3 regions of the Arthrobacter sp. StoSoilB22 genome follow, and region 1 is predicted to be linked to each of the others. Evidence: riboswitches for the same ligand, from Rfam matches in the RefSeq annotation. Region 1 holds a riboswitch; each other region holds the start of a gene.
The links. A riboswitch is a leader RNA that binds a small molecule or an ion and turns the genes downstream of it on or off. The one in region 1 is predicted to bind cyclic di-AMP.

Region 2: another riboswitch for cyclic di-AMP. It lies ahead of LDN70_RS02050 (NlpC/P60 family protein); the one in region 1 lies ahead of LDN70_RS05235 (M23 family metallopeptidase).
Region 3: another riboswitch for cyclic di-AMP. It lies ahead of LDN70_RS03900 (aggregation-promoting factor C-terminal-like domain-containing protein); the one in region 1 lies ahead of LDN70_RS05235 (M23 family metallopeptidase).

The regions. Positions count from the first base shown of each region.
Region 1 covers NZ_AP024652.1:1,066,809-1,070,075, forward strand. Annotated here, with positions in the region: gene LDN70_RS05230 (iron-dependent transcriptional repressor DtxR) at 239-934, shown strand; cyclic di-AMP (ydaO/yuaA leader) riboswitch at 1,146-1,357, shown strand; gene LDN70_RS05235 (M23 family metallopeptidase) at 1,362-2,198, shown strand; cyclic di-AMP (ydaO/yuaA leader) riboswitch at 2,344-2,505, shown strand; gene LDN70_RS05240 (C40 family peptidase) at 2,510-3,253, shown strand.
Region 2 covers NZ_AP024652.1:413,646-416,912, reverse strand. Annotated here, with positions in the region: gene LDN70_RS02055 (NAD(P)/FAD-dependent oxidoreductase) at 1-417, shown strand, start outside; gene LDN70_RS02050 (NlpC/P60 family protein) at 580-1,377, opposite strand; cyclic di-AMP (ydaO/yuaA leader) riboswitch at 1,381-1,548, opposite strand; gene LDN70_RS02045 (copper resistance CopC family protein) at 1,723-2,358, opposite strand; gene LDN70_RS02040 (NCS2 family permease) at 2,474-3,267, shown strand, end outside.
Region 3 covers NZ_AP024652.1:813,323-816,589, forward strand. Annotated here, with positions in the region: gene LDN70_RS03890 (pyridoxal phosphate-dependent decarboxylase family protein) at 1-68, shown strand, start outside; gene LDN70_RS03895 (glycosyltransferase) at 84-920, opposite strand; gene LDN70_RS03900 (aggregation-promoting factor C-terminal-like domain-containing protein) at 1,132-1,995, opposite strand; cyclic di-AMP (ydaO/yuaA leader) riboswitch at 2,001-2,157, opposite strand; gene LDN70_RS03905 (sensor histidine kinase) at 2,256-3,267, opposite strand, start outside.

The DNA.
Region 1 (3,267 bases):
CCCCTTCGACACCCCAATTCTGCCTGACACGGCCCGGCCTCAGGAACCTGCCACCGTCATAGTCCGCCACGTGGAATGCGGTCCCACCGAATGCGACCGGAATTATCCAGAGTAATTCCAAATAAGCTAGGCTGGGGGTTGGCGTTCAGGGGGCGGCGGTGCACACCGTCCGCCCTTGCCAGGGACGCGGTACGGTGGAGATTACGCAAGGAACTGCGTTCGAGGAGAGCTGAGCTGGATGACGGATCTGATCGATACCACTGAGATGTATCTTCGGACCATTTTGGAGCTTGAAGAAGAAAACATTGTGGCCCTGCGGGCCCGCATCGCCGAGCGCCTGCGGCACTCCGGCCCCACTGTTTCCCAGACCATTGGACGCATGGAGCGCGATGGCCTGGTGATTGTGTCCAACGACCGCCACCTGGAACTGACGGAAGCGGGCCGGAAGCGCGCCACCGAAGTCATGCGCAAGCACCGCCTCGCGGAGCGCCTGCTGGCCGACGTCATTGGGCTTGATTGGGCCTACGTCCATGATGAAGCGTGCCGCTGGGAGCACGTCATGAGCGAGCGTGTGGAGCGTCGGCTCTACGAGCTCTTGGAACACCCCACGGAGTCTCCCTACGGCAACCCCATCCCCGGACTTGAAGCGCTTGGCGGCCTTGCCAGCCAGCCCTTCCCTCGGCTGGATGTCAACCTGCTCCAGGCAATGGACGGATATGCCGCCGCTACCCGCGTGGTGGTCAGCCGCCTCGCGGAGCCCATCCAGGTTGAGCCGGAGCTCCTGACCCAATTGGACGAAGGCGGAATCCGTCCCGGCGCAAGTGTCTCGCTGGAGCGCGTCGGCGAGTACATCTCCGTCCGTGTTCCGGGCATCGAAGGCGCTTTGGAGCTGCCGCCCGAGGTGGCTGCGCACGTCTTCGTATCCCTCAACTGAGTGTCGCCGGCAGCGCCGTGTCAAACCTCACTTCTGTCACTTTTTAGCGCGCGTGACCTGCGGTTTTCCGAAAAAGATGATAAAGGCCTTCCGCGCTGAGTGCGTTCCTGTTGATAACGAATTTATTACCGAAGGCCTTAATCCCCTATAGTTATTTACTAGCGCTGATACCAAAGCGTTACCTGATCCGGAGCCGAGCTCTGCCAGCGGACCAGGTGTGTCACCCACCACTGGCAGAGGCGGGGGAACCACAAGCGGCTGTCTAAAGAAGCAGCCTTGGGGTGAAGTCCGCAGCAGAAGTGCCCACGTATACAAGTCCCTCTTGGGATACCTGTGTGCCGTGAGCGCCTCGCGCGGACCGGGTCTTTGTACTCTCTGACCCGAATCCGACAGCTAACTTCGCAGGCTTTTGAGAGAGGAACAGAGTTTGACATCGCAGAACGTCAGGGGTCGCCGCCGCGCGTCCGGCCCCGCTGCTGAGCTGCGGCCAGCCACCGTCGTCACGGAGATCCGGCCCCGCGCCACCGAGCGTCAAGTGCGCCGCCGTAAGAGCCCCCTGCGCCAGGTTGCCGACTTCGCCGCTGCCAGCGGCGTCGGGCAGAAGGCCGGTGTTGCGCTTGCCGCCACCGGGCTTGCCCTGACTGTCGGCCTGCCGGCCACCAGCCCGGTCATGGCCACCTCGGAATCGGGCCAGACCGAGTCCGCCCTCGCCGTCGCAGCCCCCGCGGGCAGCCAGCCCGAGGTTTCCGCGGCAGCGTCGGCAAAGATCGACTTCAGCCGAGCCGCAGTCGCCACTGCCGCTGACCCCGATGGGAAGTTGAAGCAACTGCTCAGCGCCCAGTCGGCCGGAAGCATCCAGCGCGCGTCATCCGTTGGCACCATGGCCAGCCCCCTTGACACACTTACCACGGCATCGCCCTTCGGCTACCGTGTCAGCCCCCTCACGGGCGGCGCCGGCGACTTCCACCGGGGCCAGGACTTCGTTGCCCAGTGCGGCACCGCTGTCCACGCAGCAGCAACCGGCAAGGTCACTTTCGCCGGATGGCACGAATATGGCGGAGGCAACCGTGTGGTTATCGACCACGGCAACGGCCTCGAGACCACGTACAACCACCTGTCGTCCTTCACCGTCCAGGTGGGACAAACCGTCAACCGTGGCGATACCGTCGCGCTGAGCGGCACCACGGGCGCTTCAACCGGCTGCCACCTCCACTTCGAGGTTCAGGTCAACGGTGAAGTAGTAGACCCCATGGGCTGGCTCTAACCAATCTGATGGTCGCCTCTCGCATGTGCGGGACATCCCGTGACCTGAATGTGACATTTGCGTTCAACTGTTGTAGCGTACAGAGCGCATCGGCTTTTTAGGGGGCCGGTGCACTTGAGTGGATTGCCTAGCTCTGCCACCTCTCAAGGTCCGTTCGCATAAATCGTCTGGCAGGGGCGGGGGAACCACTTCTGGTCTTCGTGAGAAGGCCTTGGGGTTAAGTCGCAAAACTTCCTTGGAAGCGGCGCGGCCGGATGACTCCCATCCGAATCCGACAGCTCACCTCGCAGGCATTGGGAGAGGCTACCTACGTGTCATCACGCACTACCCCTGCGCGCCATCGCGCCCAAACGGTTCGCACGAACCCGTTGAACACGCTTTCCAAGGCTGTATCCACCAACGCCGGAACCATGAGCCGTCAGGCCATCGTTCTGGCTGCAGCCTCAGGCCTCGTCCTCACCGTCGGATTGCCCGCACAGGCAGCCGACGCCGATGTTTCCAAGACTGAAGCCTCCAGCACCCAGCAGCTGGTTGTAACGGCAGTGGTTACCGCAGAGCCAACAGCCACCGTTTCCTTCGAGAGCCCCACCGTGGCCACCAAGGAAGCCCCCAAAGTAGTCCAGCGCGCAGCGCAGGTTACCGAACGAGCAACGGCCACCACGGACGAAGCCCCTGAAGCCGTGACGGCGAAGTCCTCCGAGGCCAAGGACCCGGCTGCCAGCGCAGCTGCTTCCGGCCTTGCTGCTATCGCCTACACCGGCATCGGCTCCCCCTACGTTTGGGGCGGAACAACACCTAACGGCTGGGACTGCTCCGGCTTCACCCAGTGGGTCTACGCCCAGGCAGGCATCAGCATCCCGCGCGTTAACGCCTGGACGGCTATGACGCCCACCAGCACTCCTTCTCCCGGCGACCTCGTCATGCAGAACGGCGGAGCCCATGTGGGCATCTACGTCGGCAATGGCATGATGATCAGCGCTTTGAACCCCGGCCAGGGAACGCTGCTGCACTCCGTAGCGTCCACCGGCACCTCCTCGTTCTACACCCTCCGCTAGAAACAACCCGGTTC
Region 2 (3,267 bases), 650 kb from region 1:
ACCACTCGCGCTGTCCGCTTGGATTTCCTGGGCTCAGATCCCTCACGGCATATCGGATACGGTGTGGCCGCCAGCATGACAACCACAGGCCTGAGGACCGGGCTCCACGCATCCGGCCCCCACGAATCCCATCCTCGCCAGTGGGCAATCCACACAGCCCAAGGCGTTCTCCTGGCAGACCACGTAGTAGTGACACGCTGCGCCCAGAGCCAGCTACGGCGCATGCTGGCCGAACTTGGCATAGCAGTCGGCCAGAATCTTGCCGCGGCCATGCGGGCCGTAGGAATGCACCTGGTGGGCGTCGGAGACCTCATCACTCCGTCCCCCAAGGAAGTGCTGCGGCAAGCCAAGGCAGTGGGTCAGGCCATCTCCTCCAAGGTTGCCCTGCCGGCGGGTCCCGGCGTCGCCATCGCCTAGGAAGTCCCGCAAGCAAACGCGCTACCACCCCCGCAAGCCGGCCAAGTCCGCCGTCGTACGTCCCGCACTGAACTTTTACGAACAGAACTTAACGCCAAAGGCCGGTGCCTCCGGAGACATAAGTCTTCGAAGGCACCGGCCTTTGAACTGAAGCGTGAGGCTTTATGCGCCAGCGCGTACGTAGGTCAGGGGACCCGTTGCGGTCAACCAGCTGATCGGGTGGATGCCCGTCTGGTTGCCGTTGATGCCACCGCTGATGGCCTGGCCGTTGCCGATGTAGATAGCAACGTGGCCGGACTGGACGATCATGTCACCGGGCTGAGGATCGCTGACGACCTTGCCGTAGTTCATGAACTGCATGGGACCGAGGTCGCCTACCGGGATGCCTGCGGAACCAAGGGCCTTTTCGACCATGGCGGTGCAGTCCTGGAAGATACCGATCTGTGCGTAAGCCGAAGCAACCATGGCTGCGTTGACGCCGCCGGCGGCGGGGGCAGCTGCAGGAGCAGCGGCAACCGGTGCAGGTGCGGCAGCAACAGGAGCAGCAACCGCGGCCTGAGCGGCAACGGGAGCTGCAGCAGCAGCCGTGGTGACAGCTGCCTTCTTGGCTACGGGGGCCTCAACAACGGGGGCCGGCTTTTCGATGACCGGAGCTGCTACGGAAGCAACTGCGGGACGCTCGAAATTGACGGTAGCCGTCGACAGGGCGGTAACAACCTTGGTGGGTGCCTCGGAAACGGTCTCAGCAACCGTTGCGGGGCTGGAATCGCGCTGAACCGGGGTCTCAGCTGCGTGAGCAGCAATGGAACCGGTCAAAACGAGGCCCGAGGCTGCTGCGATAACAGCTGCCTGACGACCAGCGCCTGAAGCGTTGCTGGCAACTGCCTTCGAGATGGAGATGAACGGATTAGGACGTACGCTGTCCGCCTTACGACGGCCGCGAAGAATGCGTGAAGACATGAAAGAGCCTCTCCCGATGCCTGCGAGGTTAGCTGTCGGATTCGGATGGGAGTCACCCGGCCACTATCTCCCGCTGTTCAGCGAAAGCATCGTGACTTCACCCCAAGGCACGCTCGAAAGCGACCTAAATTGGGTTCCCCGTCTCTGCCGTAGGTTTGTCTGCGAACGGATTCCGGACTGCGGCAGAGCTAGGCAATCAGGCCGGAAGTGCCCGCTACGTGGAACAGGCACAGGAACTACGGTACGCGATGATTCTCCCGAAGTCACATTTAAGTAACGGGAAGTGGGCTTCTGGCGTGTCGCGGTAACCGATTCGAGATATTCGCAGGTACGTAGAAAACCGCGCTATTCCGCGGGAGTATCGCCCTCTGAGTCGTTGGACGCCGCCAATTTCTTCCGTGCGGTAACGGCGAGATAAATTACGAGACCCACAGCCACAACAGCCAGCCCCACAATGCTCCAAGGGAAAGGTTGGGAGGCGTCGGCGGCTGGCTCATTGTTACCGGCAGTCCCTGGTGCGGCGGTGCCCACTGTTGGTACCGCAGCTGAGGAAGCCGAAGCCGCTGGTGAGGCACCCGCCGTACCACTCGCCGACATCGAGCCTCCTGCGGCGGCTGTGAACGTGAAGGTGCCCTCAATCGGGTGCGAGTCGGAGCTGACCACGCGCCATACCACTGTGAACTCGCCGGCAGGGGCGCCCTCGCGGAGCTTCTGAACGGCCTGGTTGTCGATGATTTCGACCGGACCGTCCGCCCAGTTCTCGCCGCCGGCCGTCACCGTTACGCCCGAACCGATCGCGAGCGGGCGGTTGTTGAACGTAATGGAGACCGACGCCGGGACTTCCGCAACGCGGGCACCGTTGGCTGGCGCTGTGGACTCGGCGACGTCGTGCGCGGACGCCGGTGCCGCTGCAAACAGCAGGGCGGAAGCAAAAGCAAGAGCAGCGACGACGGCGGCCAGAAGCGGGCGGATGGTACGCATGGGGCGGTTTCTCCTAGTGTTGGCTTCCTTACAGACTAGGCGAATCGTTGGGAGGGCCCGCACCGGACAACATAGGATTTGAGAGCAAACTCCCCCTCGATCCCCGGAGACCTTCATGCTTAAACAAGGTTCTGCAGTCGACCGCTACTTCAAGATCTCCGAACGTGGATCCACATATTCGCGGGAAATCCGTGGCGGCTTCGCGACCTTCTTCGCCATGAGCTACATCGTGGTGCTCAATCCACTGATCCTCTCCGGACCCGATTCGAGTGGCGCGTCGCTGGGTTTCACCGCCGTGGCAGCCACCACGGCGTTCGTTGCCGGCATCCTGACCATCCTCATGGGAGCCTGGGCCAAGCACCCGTTCGCCGTGGCTACAGGCTTGGGCGTCAACGCGTTCGTCGCAGTCACGGTGGCATCGCACCCCGGGCTGACATGGCCGGACATGATGGGACTCGTGGTGCTTTCCGGCATCACCATGCTCATCCTGGTGCTGACCGGATTCCGGACTGCAGTGTTCAAGGCGGTGCCCGAAGCCCTCAAAACGGCAATCGTTGTGGGCATTGGCCTCTTCATCGCCCTCATCGGCCTGGTTAACGCCGGTTTCGTCCGGCGCATCCCCGACGCCGCCGGAACCACCGTTCCACTCGGTCTGGGCGTGGACGGCAAGCTCCTTGGCTGGCCCACCCTGGTATTCGCAGTGGGCCTGATCCTCACCATCGCGCTGGTGGTCCGGAAGGTCCGCGGAGCCATCCTGATCGGCATCGTGGTTTCCACCGCGCTGGCTGCCATCCTCGAGTTCACTCTCCACATTGGCCCAAGCTTTGACGGCACCAACGTCAACCCCCGCGGCTGGTCCCTGGTGGCCCCCAAGCTCAGTGAATGGGGCGCACCGGACCTGTCCCTGAT
Region 3 (3,267 bases), 250 kb from region 1:
ACGCTGGAGATGTGGCCGCGTCCATCGCGGCCGTACGGGGCGCGGTGGAGGCTGAACCGGAGGCGTAGCGCTCTTCGGAAAGTTCAGTGCCGGTGAGGGCCCCGGCCCAGTTCGGCGCGAAGCCCGGCGATGGGAATTGTCCCGCGGCGCAGTTTGCGGGTCAGCCCCGCCAACCCTTTGAGGTCGGTCAAAAGGGTACGTACGACGTCGACACTTGAGTCGGGATTGTCGCTCCAGTCCACCGGCACCTCATGAATGCGCAGAGCGGAGCGGTCAGCGATGATCAGCAGTTCGGTGTCGAAAAACCATGCTTCATCGCGGGTGTAGGGGAGCAGCTGGCGGGCGACGTCGGCACGAATGGCTTTGAACCCGCACTCAGCATCGGAGAAGCGCGCTCCCGTCAGGACGCGCAACAGAAAATTGTAGGCGCGTGCAATGACGTCACGGTGGTGGCTAAATGTCCCGTGCGAAGCCTTTGCCAGACGCGTGCCGACAGCGAGGTCTGAGTGGCCCGACATCAGCGGGGCCAGAAGAGGAGCCACGGCCGAAAGGTCGAAGGACAGGTCCAGGTCTATATAGGCAAGCAGCGGTGACGCGGAGGACAACCAGATCTTACGGAGGGAGTTTCCGCGGCCCCTTCGATCAAGACGGACCACCATAAGCTCGGGGAATTCCCTCGCCAGGCGTTCGGCGATCCGCAGGGTGCCGTCCGTGCTGGCGTTGTCCACCACAGTGATCCGGAAGGTGTGCGGAAGAGTGTCTGCAAGGTGCCCGTGCAGCCTGCGAAGGTTTTCTTCCAGGCGGACTTCCTCGTTGAACACGGGTATGGCGATGTCCAGGACGGGAGCCAGCGCGGGTGTGCTGGCGGGAGTGCCTTGCACCGTCCGATGCAGTGCTGGCCGGGGAGCTGTGAGCGTCATATATCCAGCATGCGACGGCCGATTATGTGGGCTTTAGGCGGAGGCTGTGACCGCGCTGTGAACCATGGGCAGCGCCTGTGAACCACGGGTGGCGCCTGTGAACCACGGGTGGCGCCTGTAAAACAGCAAAAGCCGCATCCGTTCCCGCCATCCGCTCCAGTGGGTACTGGGGCGGACGGCGGGAACGGGCGCGGCAATGAAGCGGTCTGGCTTAGTACCAGTTGTTGGCCAAGTGGAAGCCCAGAGCGGCGGACGGGGATCCGTAGCGCTCCTTGATGTAGTTCAGGCCCCACTTGATCTGGGTCTGGTAGTTGGTCTGCCAGTCAGCACCAGCGGAGGCCATCTTGCCGGCCGGGAGGGACTGGACAATGCCATACGCGCCGCTGGAAGCGTTGGTGGCAGTTGTCCTCCAGTTGGATTCCTTCTCCCACAGGGTGTTCAGTGCGGTCATCTCAGCTGCGCTCCAGCCGTAGTTGCCCAGGATGCTGGCGGCGTAGGCCTTGGCAGCGGCGGGGTCGTCCACGGCTTTCGGGGCGGCTGCGGCAGCTGCAGCTTCCGCAGCGGCGGCGGCAGCAGCGGCGTCGGCGGCTTGCTTGGCTGCAGCGTCAGCGGCAGCCTTCTCAGCTGCGGCTTGGGCGGCAGCGGCGTCGGCGGCTTGCTTGGCTGCAGCGTCAGCGGCAGCCTTCTCAGCAGCGGCCTGGTCAGCGGCAGCCTTGTCGGCAGCGGCCTTCTCAGCAGCTGCCTTGTCCGCGGCAGCCCGGTCAGCTGCGCCCTTGGCGGCGGCAGCATCCAAGGAAGCGGAGATATCAGCTGACTTGTTGGCGCTGACCTGGGCAGCAGCCTGGGTCCCGGCAACGCGGCTCGCCTCAGGGAGAGTCAACGCGGCGTTTGCGGCGGTTCCGAGCGATGCAACACCCAGTGCGGCTGCTACAACGCCGGCTACGACTGACATGCGGTGGCCGGACTTACCCTGGCGGGCAGCGTTCTTGAGGACGGACTGCGACTTGGTGAGCGGTGCGTTGTGTTCGTCGCGGTGACGCGCAGAAGGGCGCGTCTGATCGTTAAATTCAGACATGTTGTGTGACCTCTCAGCGCCTGCGGAGTTAGCTGTCGGGTTCGGATGAGGTCATCCGGCCGCGCGTCACGCTGCGGCTTCACCCCTAGGGCGGCACATTGCCAGGCCCGGAGACTGTGGGTCCCCCGTCTCTGCCTCAAAGAAGAACGGACTCCGGGAAGTGGCAGAGCTCGGCGCATCCCGGATGTGGGTCCTTGGGGAAACCCACCCTTTCGACGGTACAGGAGGTTTCTTCAGAAGTCACATTTAGGTAACAGAGATCACGATGCCGGTGAGTCGCCTTGCAGGCTTGCCTGACTCTCTCCGGTGCTTACCGTGGGAAGTCGCAGCGCGAACTCGGTGCGCCCGGGCCTGGACGTCACCTCCACGGTGCCACCATGGGCGGCAACAATCGAATCCACAATGGAAAGGCCCAGTCCGGAGGTGCCTTCAGAACCCGATCTCGCGGCATCAGCGCGGGCAAAACGGGAGAAGATCCGGCCTTGGAAATCGACCGGAATGCCCGGGCCGTTGTCCGTCACTGTGACCACTGCGCTGCCATCAGCGGAGAGCATGACGCCTGTTACCACGGTGGTGCCGGGATCGGTGTGTTTGCGCGCGTTGGACAGCAGGTTGGCGAGCACCTGGTGCAATTGCGTTACATCGCCGCGGACTGTGACAGGCTCATCGGGGAGCTGGAGGTGCCAGATGTGATCCGGCGCCATGACCTTCTCATCGCTGACGGTTTCGATCACCAACTGGGTCAGGTCAACGTCCTCGACTTTCACGGGCTGCCCCTCGTCCAAGCGCGCCAGCAGCAGCAGGTCCTCAACCAGCGTGGTCATGCGCTCCGATTGGCTTTGGACCCTTGCCAGCGACTTGCGGCCATCGTCGGTGAAGGTCTCGGTCATCCTCAGCAACTCCGTGTAGCCGCGGATCGCGGTGAGCGGTGTGCGGAGTTCGTGTGAGGCATCAGCGACGAACTGACGCACCTTGGTTTCGCTTTCCTGCCGTGCTTCCAATGCACTGGCGACGTTCTCCAGCATCTGGTTCAGAGCATGGCCAACGCTTCCAACTTCCGTTCCGGGATGAGCGGTCGACGGCGGTACGCGTACCGCAAGTGCCACCTCCCCGGCGTCGAGGGGGAGGCGCGAAACCTTGGTGGCAACCTCGGAGAGCTGCTCAAGCGGCCGCATGGTCCGCCGGATGATTACTGTTCCGGCGAGGCCGATCAGTACCAATCCGCCCAACGAAACCAACACCATGGTCCACACCAGCGAGGCCTCGGCGCTT